3 regions of the Sellimonas catena genome follow, and region 3 is predicted to be linked to each of the others. Evidence: predicted binding sites of a transcription regulator. Region 3 holds the regulator's gene; each other region holds the start of a gene.
The links. Region 3 encodes Rex, which represses fermentation and respiration genes when NADH is low (regulators of the CRP and FNR family bind a similar motif). Its sites were predicted from a motif close to ATTGTTAANTANTTAACAAT; they were not measured.
Positions count from the first base shown of each region.

Region 1 (3,576 bases), on a different contig from region 3:
TCCGCCTCTGATATTCGGACGTCCTGTGATGGTGCTTCTGTAAAGCTCGAAAATATCCTGCATGATATCATCTGCGTAATCATCATCATTACCATATTTCGGGCTGTTGTCATGAACCATCTTGTAGATGGAATCATATCCTTCGAAGTCATGTTCCATTGCTTCGATCAGCTCTTCCATGGTGAAGTTCTTCTTGTCGTAAACATTGTATTTGATTGCAGCAACACAGTCAGTAACCGTTCCGATACCTACACCCTGAATGTAGCTTGTGTTGTATCTTGCTCCACCTGCATTGTAGTCTTTTGCCTTGGAGATACAGTCGTTTGTTACAACAGACAGACATGGTGCCGGCATGTTTTCAGCATATAATTTTTCAATAACATTGTTTCCACGGATCTTAACATCTACGAAGTACTCAAGCTGTTTCTTAAATGCAGCCCATAATTCGTCAAATGTCTTGAAGTCTTTTGCGTATCCAAGCTGAAGACCAAGCTGCTTTTTGCTGTACTCATCGTATCCGTTGAACAGCGTCAGCTGGAAGATCTTCGGAATGTTCAGGTAACCTGTCAGGATATAAGCTTCGCTTCCCCATGCTCCGGTCTCTACACATCCTGAGGATCCACCGCGTCTTGCATCCGGCAGACTCTTTCCTGCATTAAGGAGCTCTGCAATCTGAGCCTCTGTGTTATAGAATGCCGGCTGTCCCCATCCTTCTCTGGAGATTTCACATGCTCTCTTTAAGAATTTTGCCGGTGTCTTCTTGCTGATAGTTACGTTGGAGTTCGGCTGAACCAGTCTCATCTCATCCATGCAGTCAAGGATCAGATAACTTACTTCATTGACACCGTTACGTCCATCCGGTGTTACCCCGCCTGTGTTGATATTTGCGAAATCGGTGTATGTTGCACTTTCTTTCAGTGTGATACCAACTTTTACAGGAGCCGGCTGATTGTAGAATTTTACCCACAGACATTCCAGAAGCTCTTTTGCTTTCTCATCATCCAGAATACCGTCGGCAACATCTTTCTGATAATATGGATACAGATGCTGATCCAGTCTTCCCGGGCTGAAAGCATCCCAAGGATTCAGTTCTGTCGTAACTGCAAGGTGTGTAAACCAGTACAGCTGGATTGCCTGCCAGTATGTCTGCGGCTTGTGTGCCGGTACAACTTCCAGGTTTGCAGCAATCTGAAGCAGCTCTGCCTTTCTTGTCTCGTTTTCTTCTTTTTCTGCCATTTCAAGAGCAAGTTTGTGATAACGCTCTCCAAGAATAATGACAGCATCGCACGCGATGTCCATCGCTTTCAGCTCTTCTGCTTTATCCAGAGCTTCCGGATCATTGATGTAATCCAGAGCATCCATTGTCTTTTTGATTTTCTCTTTATAATCCATGTATCCGGTTGTGAATACCTGCTCGCCTCCGCATGTATGTCCAGGTCCTCTCTGCTCCATGAACTCTGTGAACATACCTGCTTCATAGCAGTCATGCCATTCCGGTGTCATCTTGGAAAGAAGCTTTTCTCTCATGCTTCTTCCTGTCCAGTACGGGATAATCTCTTCTCTCTGAAGCTTCCGGTCTTCTTCTGTTGTCTTGAAGGATACCAGATCTCTTTCGCTCATGACGATCATATCCTCTTCGCTGTGGCAGCAAAGTTCCGGGAATGTCGGAGATGCCTGAGGATCTTTTCCTTTTTCACCAACGATCAGTTCGCCGTCTCCAAGATATAATGTCTTCTTGGAAAAATATTCTTTCAGAGTCATCGCTCTCATAACCGGAATTGAATATTTTCCATCGTTTTCTCTGTAAAAGTCTGTCTCGATTTTTGCTCTTTCCAGGTCAATATGAACCGGAGTAGTTACACTGATCTGTCTGAGTTTCTGAATTCTTTCATTCATACCGCGAAGTTTTGCCATTTTTCTAACCTCCTATTTTGGTGTTCGTATATCCTGCATTGATAAATATAGCCGCCAGTGCTTCCATCTCTTCTTTGTCTGGTGCATGCAGGTCAGTGCCTTTATATTCCATATCCAGCTTTCTGTATTTTCCGCTTCCGGTATCGTGGTAAGGCAGCAGATTGATCTGAGCCGGATGGATATCATGTTCCTGAAGAAACGCGATGGTTTCTTTCATGTTCTGTTCGTTTCCGTTTACCTCTTTGATGGTAGGAATCCGGATATAGATTCTGGCGCCGTCCTGAGAAAGGCGGACCAGATTTTCAAGTATCAGTTTATTGTCAACTCCGATGTACTTCTTATGAAGCTCCGGATCCATAATCTTCACATCATAAAGGAATGTATCTACATAAGGAAGAATCTTCTGAAATCTTTCATAAGGAGCATATCCGCATGTGTCGATGGTAAGCGATATTCCCTGACGGTCCAGCTCTTTGGCTGCCGCGAGGACAAAATCCATGTCCACTGACATCACTTCACCGCCCGAGAAAGTAACTCCTCCGCCGGACTGTTCGTAAAACATCTGATCCTTCATGAGTTCTTTAACCAGTTCTTTGACTGTATACTCATATCCGACGATTTCTCTTGCGGACGCCGGACAAACATCTGCGCATTTTCCGCAAAATGTACAGGACAGTGAATTCCATACCGGCTTGTGATCCTCCATATGGATCGCACCATTCGGGCAGGCCGCCGCGCAGGCTCCGCATCCTGTGCATTTTTCCCTGTCCAGCTCCATCTCTCTTTCAAACCTCTGGGTCTCCGGGTTATGGCACCATACACACTTCAAAGGACATCCTTTGAAAAATACAGTTGTACGAATCCCGTCCCCATCATGAATCGAAAATTTCTGTATATTTGTGATATTTTTCATGATTCTCTCCTGTCAGTTCTCCCTCTTTGAACCTCAGTTTGAACTTTAGTCTAATCGTTAAATTAAATGTACAACAATGTTATAATTTTGTCAATAGAGAATGAAAAGAATTGATAAAAAAATAACATCTTTTACATCCAGATGCGCAAATTATCCCGTGACTTACTCCGTGGAACGTGGAATCTCGTCAATATATTCAAGATATTTCCAGACCCACTCCTCCGTATACTCCCGGGCAGCAACTTCCAGGGCATTATTGTAATACTCCTCTTTATCTTCCTCCGGCGCAGTATAATGTTCCGACGCGTTTTTGAAAATATAGGCATCGGCGTACATCCGAAGCGTATGATCGTCCTCATACTGGTCTTCCCAGTTCACACTGTCCGCTACCGCCTGTGTGTATGCATGATTGACCTCATGCAGCAGAATCTCAATCATTCTCTCTCTGGAATAGTACCATGCCTTGCTCGTAACGCTGATCATCTGGTCTGCTTTGGAGTAGTATCCATCTCTCTCGCTTTCCGCTTCATACTGCTCCACCTCCACCGTTGGCGGCTCAATTCCCCAGTACCGGCTTTCCAGATCAACAAGATCCTGCCACAGTTCCTTTTTCTCCTGATTATCCAGGGTAATATAGACATCCCCCTGCCACATGCTCAGCATACGTCGGTTCTCATCCCATCCTCTGTCACCATAAATTTCTGTTGACACTTCCTGGACTTTCGTTTCTGCAGGCGTTGCCCTGCTCA
Region 1 is NZ_BSBO01000003.1:72,298-75,873, reverse strand. It holds gene hypD (trans-4-hydroxy-L-proline dehydratase) at 1-1,914, opposite strand, end outside; gene Selli1_RS02355 (trans-4-hydroxy-L-proline dehydratase activase) at 1,919-2,827, opposite strand; gene Selli1_RS02350 (hypothetical protein) at 2,990-3,576, opposite strand, start outside.
Region 1: a site for Rex is predicted at 2,937-2,956, ahead of Selli1_RS02355 (trans-4-hydroxy-L-proline dehydratase activase). Genes of this name have one in related genera too.

Region 2 (3,576 bases), on a different contig from region 3:
CGAATTACGTTAGCTACAACCATAGCTACGTAGGAAAGACCTACTAAGAAGATACCGATAGCTGTCTTCTTGAACATGGACATATCGCCCTGCGGTCTTGCTGCCATTTTAGCCCATACAACAGCGAATACAGGTCCCAGAACGATACATGTCAGAGCGTTCAGAGAGTCAAAGTAGGATGTCTGCGGAATCTGCCATCCGAACAGGCTCCAGTCAGCCCAGTTCAGGAATTCGGAGCTGTCGCCGAATCCGAAGTAGTAGTATACTACGTTGTAGGACATATACCATGCAATCCAGAAAATAGCAGAGAAAAGTGTAACGATTACGATAGCAACAATACGTTTTTTGTCGCCGGATGTAAGCGGTTTGTTTTCTTCTGCGGATTTCTTCTCTTTGTCAACGAAAGATCTCTGGTCTTTCTTGAATGGCTGTTTACCCTTGTCACCAAGAGATTTGCCATTAGCAAGGAACCAAACTGCATCGATGAGCAGAAGAGCACCAGCGATAAGCAGCAGGAACTGATATCCCTGAGAATCTGCAAGCAGTACTACGAATGTCGTTCCGATGAAAGAACCGATATTAACGAAAGAGTACTGTACAGAGAATGCTGAGTTCAGTTCATCCTGATCATCAAACATCAAACTGTTGACACCGGATAAGTTACCTTTGAATAAACCTGTACCAACAGATACAAAGATAATCATTACCCATACAAGTGTCATGTTGCTTGCCTGCCATCCGATAAGGTAGCCGACACCCATAAGAATCATACCAAGAACTACGCAAAGTCTCGGGCTTACCCAGTAGTCAGCGAGGTAACCGCCGATCATAGGAGTAATGTAAGTAAATGCTACGAAATAAGCGGAAACCTGACTTGCTTCTACAGAAGAAAGTCCCATACCACCCATTGAACTTGTTGTTTCCGTAGCCAGCCAAATAGCAAGAAGCCATTTAACTGTGTAGAATGCACATCTTTCAAATGTGAATCCCAGAGCACAAGCGTAGAAACCAAAAGGATAACCTTTCTTGGATTTAGTAGCTGTGTTTCCCATAGTCAAAACCCTCCAATTTAATTTTTGATTTCTCATACGTAAATCATCCAAGTCATTTTCTTCCCTATATTAATTAAGAAAGAAAACTTACTCAACATACCAAAGTGTGATGAGCTGTCTAATTGAAACAGACACTTTCTGATGCAGCAGATCATGCCGGACTCAGTCAGACAAAAGCGGCCTTTCGGCCAGGTGTCTTTTACAGATTATGAAATCCATTTCCATAATATACCGGCTGGAAAAGACTATGTAAAGGAATATAGTTCGCAAAAGAACAACATCTAAGACAGAATGAACAACTGCCGGAAGCAGAAGTCAGGGAATGGTCTGCCTTGTAGTCTCTGCCTTCATGAAAAGAAGACAATCTGGCAAAAACGGAAGAGGAATTCTCCCTTTTCTTGTTCCGGATGGTGAGCTTTCCTGATTTTATCTGCGGAGACAGACAAAAATATGTCAAAGACTGGATATTCCGCAAAAATAAAATCCGGTCATTTCAGGCATCTGGAACAATATCCGCTATCTGACAGAGAACGGTACTGCACTAGCCGCACACTGAAAGATGCTCCCTTTCGGGAAAGTAAGACAGAAGCGGGAAACTGCCCCGGCCGGCACCGGAAAACCGCATCTTTTCTGACTTGGAAGAAAACATGACGCTTCCGGGTTTTCCTGAATCTGTATTACTGCTTATGCCATAAAAAAGACAAAAGATGTCATTTCCCTTGGTATTCCTTTATAACATTATGACATCCCTGTAATGGCTATTTTAGCACAGTTTCCGTGTCGACACAATGAATTTTTTGTAACACAGTCCAAAATTATTAAATTTTCATAAAAAAAAGACAGATAAAGAAAGAAACTAAAAATTATATTGGGCCAAGTGTAGAAAAAGCTTGAAATATGCTGAAAAAACATTAATACGTTAATATGATAACGCAATATACGAGTGAAAAAATATGTCAAAAATTTCACATAAACTCTTGAAAAAGGATATTAGAAAAAGTATAATATAATTGGCTAAAATTTGGTTTAACTTTTAGGAATATATCACAAATGGAGGGCTAGGTTTATGAGTAATGAAGCAGCAAAAACGCCGGCAGTTTTCAGAATTTCAGAATTACTGGATGCCGGCAGCTTTGTTGAGATCGGTGGCGCTGTCACAGCCAGGAACACGGATTTCAACATGCAGGAAAGCAAGGTTCCGGGAGATGGCGTGATCACCGGATATGGAGTCATTGACGGCAGTCTGGTCTATGTGTACAGCCAGGATGCATCGGTACTCGGCGGAGCAGTCGGAGAGATGCACGCAAAGAAGATTACAGGCCTTTATGACATGGCGATGAAAATGGGGGCACCGGTGATCGGCCTGATTGACTGTGCAGGACTCAGGCTTCAGGAAGGAACAGACGCATTGCAGGCGTTTGGCAGTATTTATGCGAAACAGGCACTCGCTTCAGGAGTGATCCCGCAGATTACTGCTGTATTTGGTACCTGCGGCGGTGGAGCTGCAATCCTTTCCGGACTTTCCGATTTCACATTCATGGAAGAAAAAGGAAAGCTTTTTGTTAATTCCCCGAATGCGATCCCGGGCAATCACATTGAAAAATGCGACACGTCCGGTGCGGCGTTTCAGACAGAGGAGGCCGGTAATGTAGATTTCCTTGGAACAGAAAGTGAAATCCTGTCCGGTATCCGGGAGTTGATCTGTATGCTTCCTGCAAACAATGAGGACAACGATTCTTATGAAGAATGCACCGACGACCTGAACCGGTTATGCGCGGGAATTGAAAATGGAGCCGATGACGCTGCCCTCGTGTTATCGATGATCGCTGATGATCAGAAATTTATAGAAGTAAAGGCAGGGTACGCAAAAGAAATGGTGACCGGTTTTGTCCGGATGAACGGACTGACGGTCGGAGCTGTTGCGAACCGTTCCAAAGTATACGATGAAGAAGGCAAAGTACAGCAGGAGTTTGACGGCTCTCTTTCTGCAAAAGGATGCCGGAAAGCAGCTGATTTTGTGACATTCTGCGATGCATTTGAGATTCCGGTTCTGACACTGACAGATGTCAATGGATTCAAGGCATCAAAATGCAGTGAGAAAACACTTGCAAGAGAAGCGGCAAAACTGGTCTACGCATTTGCGAATGCAACGGTGCCGAAGGTGAATGTTATGACAGGTAAAGCGATTGGAAGCGGTTACCTTGTAATGAACAGCAAGGCACTTGGAGCTGACATGGTTTATGCATGGCCGGATGCCGAAATCGGAGCAATGGAAGCAGGTCTTGCGGCAAAGATCATGTATCCTGACGTGTCTGCGGATGAGAGAAAGGAAAAAGAAGATCAGTACCGCAGTCTGCAGGAAAGCGCGGCATCTGCGGCGGCAAGAGGATATGTGGATACAGTGATCCGTCCGGAAGATACAAGAAAGTATGTGATCGGAGCTCTGGAGATGCTGTTCACAAAAAGAGAGGACCGTCCGTCCAAAAAGCACGGAACGGTATAGAGAGGTGAGACGAGTTGAAGA
Region 2 is NZ_BSBO01000033.1:35,346-38,921, forward strand. It holds gene Selli1_RS14325 (peptide MFS transporter) at 1-1,052, opposite strand, end outside; gene Selli1_RS14330 (acyl-CoA carboxylase subunit beta) at 2,119-3,555, shown strand; gene Selli1_RS14335 (OadG family transporter subunit) at 3,570-3,576, shown strand, end outside.
Region 2: a site for Rex is predicted at 2,005-2,024, ahead of Selli1_RS14330 (acyl-CoA carboxylase subunit beta). Genes of this name have one in related genera too.

Region 3 (3,576 bases):
TGCAAGAGAGACACGTCCACGTTCCCCGCCGCTCAAGTCTCCGATCAGCTTGTAGACATCATCCCCGGTGAAGAGAAAGGCTGCAAGCATATTCCGGATCTGGGTATTCGTAAGGGACGGATAATCGTCCGAGATCTCATCAAAAACCGTTTTGTCCATGTGAAGGACATGGTGTTCCTGGTCGTAGTAACCGATAGTGACATTGGAGCCAAGGGTGAAAGTTCCGGAATCCGCAGGAATGACTTCATTCAGGATTTTCAGAAGTGTCGTCTTTCCGGTACCATTGTCCCCGATAATCGCAACGTGTTCTCCACGTTTGATTTCAAAGCTGATGTCTTCAAAGAGCGTCTGATTCGGGAAAGCTTTGCTGAGGTGATCAACACGGAGCACATCATTTCCGCTGACAACAGAAGGCTCCAGCTTTAAATGCATATCTGAAGCAAGCTCAACCGGCTTTTCAATCCGCTCAATCTTTGCAAGCATCTTTTCCCGGCTCTCGGCCCGTTTGATGGATTTTTCCCGGTTGAAGGAACGAAGTTTTTCAATGACCGCTTCCTGATGCTTGATTTCCTGCTGCTGGTTAAGGTATTCTTTCAGCCTTGCATCCCGGAGCATCTGTTTTTTCTTCGCAAACTCCTGATAGTTACCAAGATACATAGTGAGCGTGCCGGCTTCGATTTCAATGATCTTTGTAACGACCCTGTTCAAAAAATACCGGTCGTGGGAGACAATCAGGACCGCTCCGGGGTAGTTCAGAAGATAGGTCTCAAGCCATGCAATCGAATGCAGATCAAGATGATTGGTCGGCTCATCCAGAAGCAGAATATCCGGTTTGGTAAGCAGAAGTTTTCCCAGAGAAACACGGGTTCGCTGCCCTCCGGAAAGGGAAGCGACCGGCTTTTCAAAATCTTCTTCTGTAAATCCCAGTCCCTTCAGGACTCCGGTGATTTCACTTTGATAGGCATAGCCGTTTTCCCGTTCAAACCGGGAAGTCAGATTGTGATAAGCGGCAAGCCTGTCCTCCAGATGAGATCCGGATAAAGTCTGAAGCTCCGCCTCAATTTTGCGGATCTGGCTTTCCATATCGATCAGATACTGTTTGGAAGTCTGCATTTCCTCATAGACTGTACGTGTGCTGTCCGTCATGGGATGCTGGGAAAGATACCCGAGCTGTTTCCCTTTTGCGAGAATAATATCCCCGGAATCTGCCGGAATCTCTCCGGTAATCATTTTCAAAATGGTAGATTTTCCGGCACCGTTTAAACCTGTCAGAGCCGCTTTCTCGTGATCCTCTATATGAAAAGAGCCATGTCTTACAATGACCTGGTCCCCAAACGATTTTTCCAGATTGTGACATGCAAGTATCATAGTATCCTCCTCTGATAAAACAAAAGTACCGTATTCATTATAACGGAATTTGTACAAAATACAACATAAAATCCCATAATAAGTTTGACTTTATTTCAAGTATTACATATAATAAAAGTATTGAAAAGAACAGGAAGGTGCTAAAAGTGGAAGGAAGAGGAATTTCTCAGGCAGTTATCAGAAGACTGCCTCGATACTACAGATACTTGGGAGAATTACTGGAAGACGGTGTAGAGCGCATTTCCTCCAACGACTTGAGCAAACGCATGAAAGTCACTGCTTCCCAGATCCGCCAGGATTTGAATAATTTCGGCGGTTTTGGTCAGCAGGGGTATGGATATAATGTGAAATATTTGCACTCGGAGATTGGAAAGATCCTGGGGCTGGACAGAGAACATAATATGATTATTATCGGAGCCGGAAACCTTGGACAGGCGCTGGCAAACTATACCGCTTTTGAGCGCAGCGGATTTATGCTGAAGGGTCTGTTTGATGTCAACCCGACTTTGGCAGGTGTTACGGTCCGCGGAATCGAGATCCGTATGATGGACGAGCTGAAAAGTTTCATCAGGAATAATGACATTGAAATTGCGATTCTGACGATACCGAAGACGAAGGCGGTGGCAGTAGCCAATATGCTCGTGGAAAACGGTATCCGTGCAATCTGGAATTTTGCGCATACGGATCTGAATCTTCCGGATAATGTTGTTGTGGAAAACGTACATCTTTCCGAGAGTCTGATGCGGCTCTCCTACAATGTACTCCGCTATGAGGAAAAACATCAGAAGAAAAAATAAGAGAAAAGAAGGACGTGAGAGATTCGTACAACAGATGCGGGACTCCGCGTCTTTTTTCTGTATCCCGGAATGAAAGCGGGGAAAGGAGCGGTAAAGATGAAATATATCATTGATGGCAGGACAATGAAAGCAGCGGATGCATACACGATTGGGACGATCGGGATTCCGTCTCTTGTCCTGATGGAACGGGCGGCTCTGAAAGTGGTAGAGGCAGCCGAAAGGGAGAGGCTTAACCTGTCGAAAAGCCTGATTGTGTGCGGAAGCGGAAACAACGGGGGCGACGGGTTTGCAGTGGGAAGACTGCTTCTGGAAAAAGGGTACGGCGTGACCGTCGTACTGGTTGGGAATCCGGACCATTGTACCGAAGAGACAAAGACACAGATTCAGATTTTCAAGGCGGTCGGAGGAACTGTCAGGCGGGAGATCCCGGAGGAGAGCTACACCGCTGTATTTGATGCTGTATTTGGTATCGGACTGAGCAGGCCGGTCGAAGGGCGCTACGCGGGGATTCTGGAGCAGATGAACAGACTGGACGCAGCGAAAATAGCGGTGGATATTCCGTCCGGAATTGATGCGGGGAACGGAGAGATTCTGGGGACGGCATTTCGCGCGGATCTGACGGTGACATTTGCATACCAGAAGGCAGGGATGGTTCTGTATCCGGGAGCTTTCTGCGCCGGAAAGGTCTGTGTGGAAGATATCGGAATTTATCTGCGCGGCGGCGTGGAAGGAACACGGTATCTGACTTATGAAAGAAAGGACGTAGGAAGGCTCTGTCCGCAGCGAAAAGACGATGCACATAAAGGAACTTACGGAAAAGTGCTGATGATTACCGGAAGCCAGGGCATGGCAGGCGCCGCGATTCTTTCCGCGAAGGCGGCATACCGGATGGGAAGCGGACTGGTACGTATACTGACGCCGGAATCCAACCGGGAAGTACTTCAGGCAACCCTGCCGGAAGCAGTCATAACGCCTTACGGAGAGGATCTGGAAAACCAGCTGGAGGAACTTCTGAACTGGGCGGATGTGATCTGCGCCGGATGTGGACTGGGGACGGATATACAGGCCGGTATGATAATAGAACATCTGCTCGTGTATCTGGGCACGCACAGAAAATACTGCGTGATGGATGCGGATGGCCTGAATCTAATTTCCGGAATGGAAGAAGAAAGAAGAAACACATATCTAAAAGCAGCGGGAAGCAGCCTGATCTTTACGCCTCACATCAGGGAATTCGCGCGTCTTCTTGGGAAAACGACGGAAGAAACGAAAAAAAACAGGATTGGACTTGCGCAAGAGTATGCCAAAACCTATAATATAATACTAACAGCAAAAGATGCCAGAACAGTTGTGGCAGGAGAAGGCAGGATTCCATATCTGAATACATCCGGGAACGGTGCGATGGCAAAAG
Region 3 is NZ_BSBO01000007.1:31,910-35,485, forward strand. It holds gene abc-f (ribosomal protection-like ABC-F family protein) at 1-1,368, opposite strand, end outside; gene Selli1_RS04630 (redox-sensing transcriptional repressor Rex) at 1,515-2,165, shown strand; gene Selli1_RS04635 (NAD(P)H-hydrate dehydratase) at 2,262-3,576, shown strand, end outside.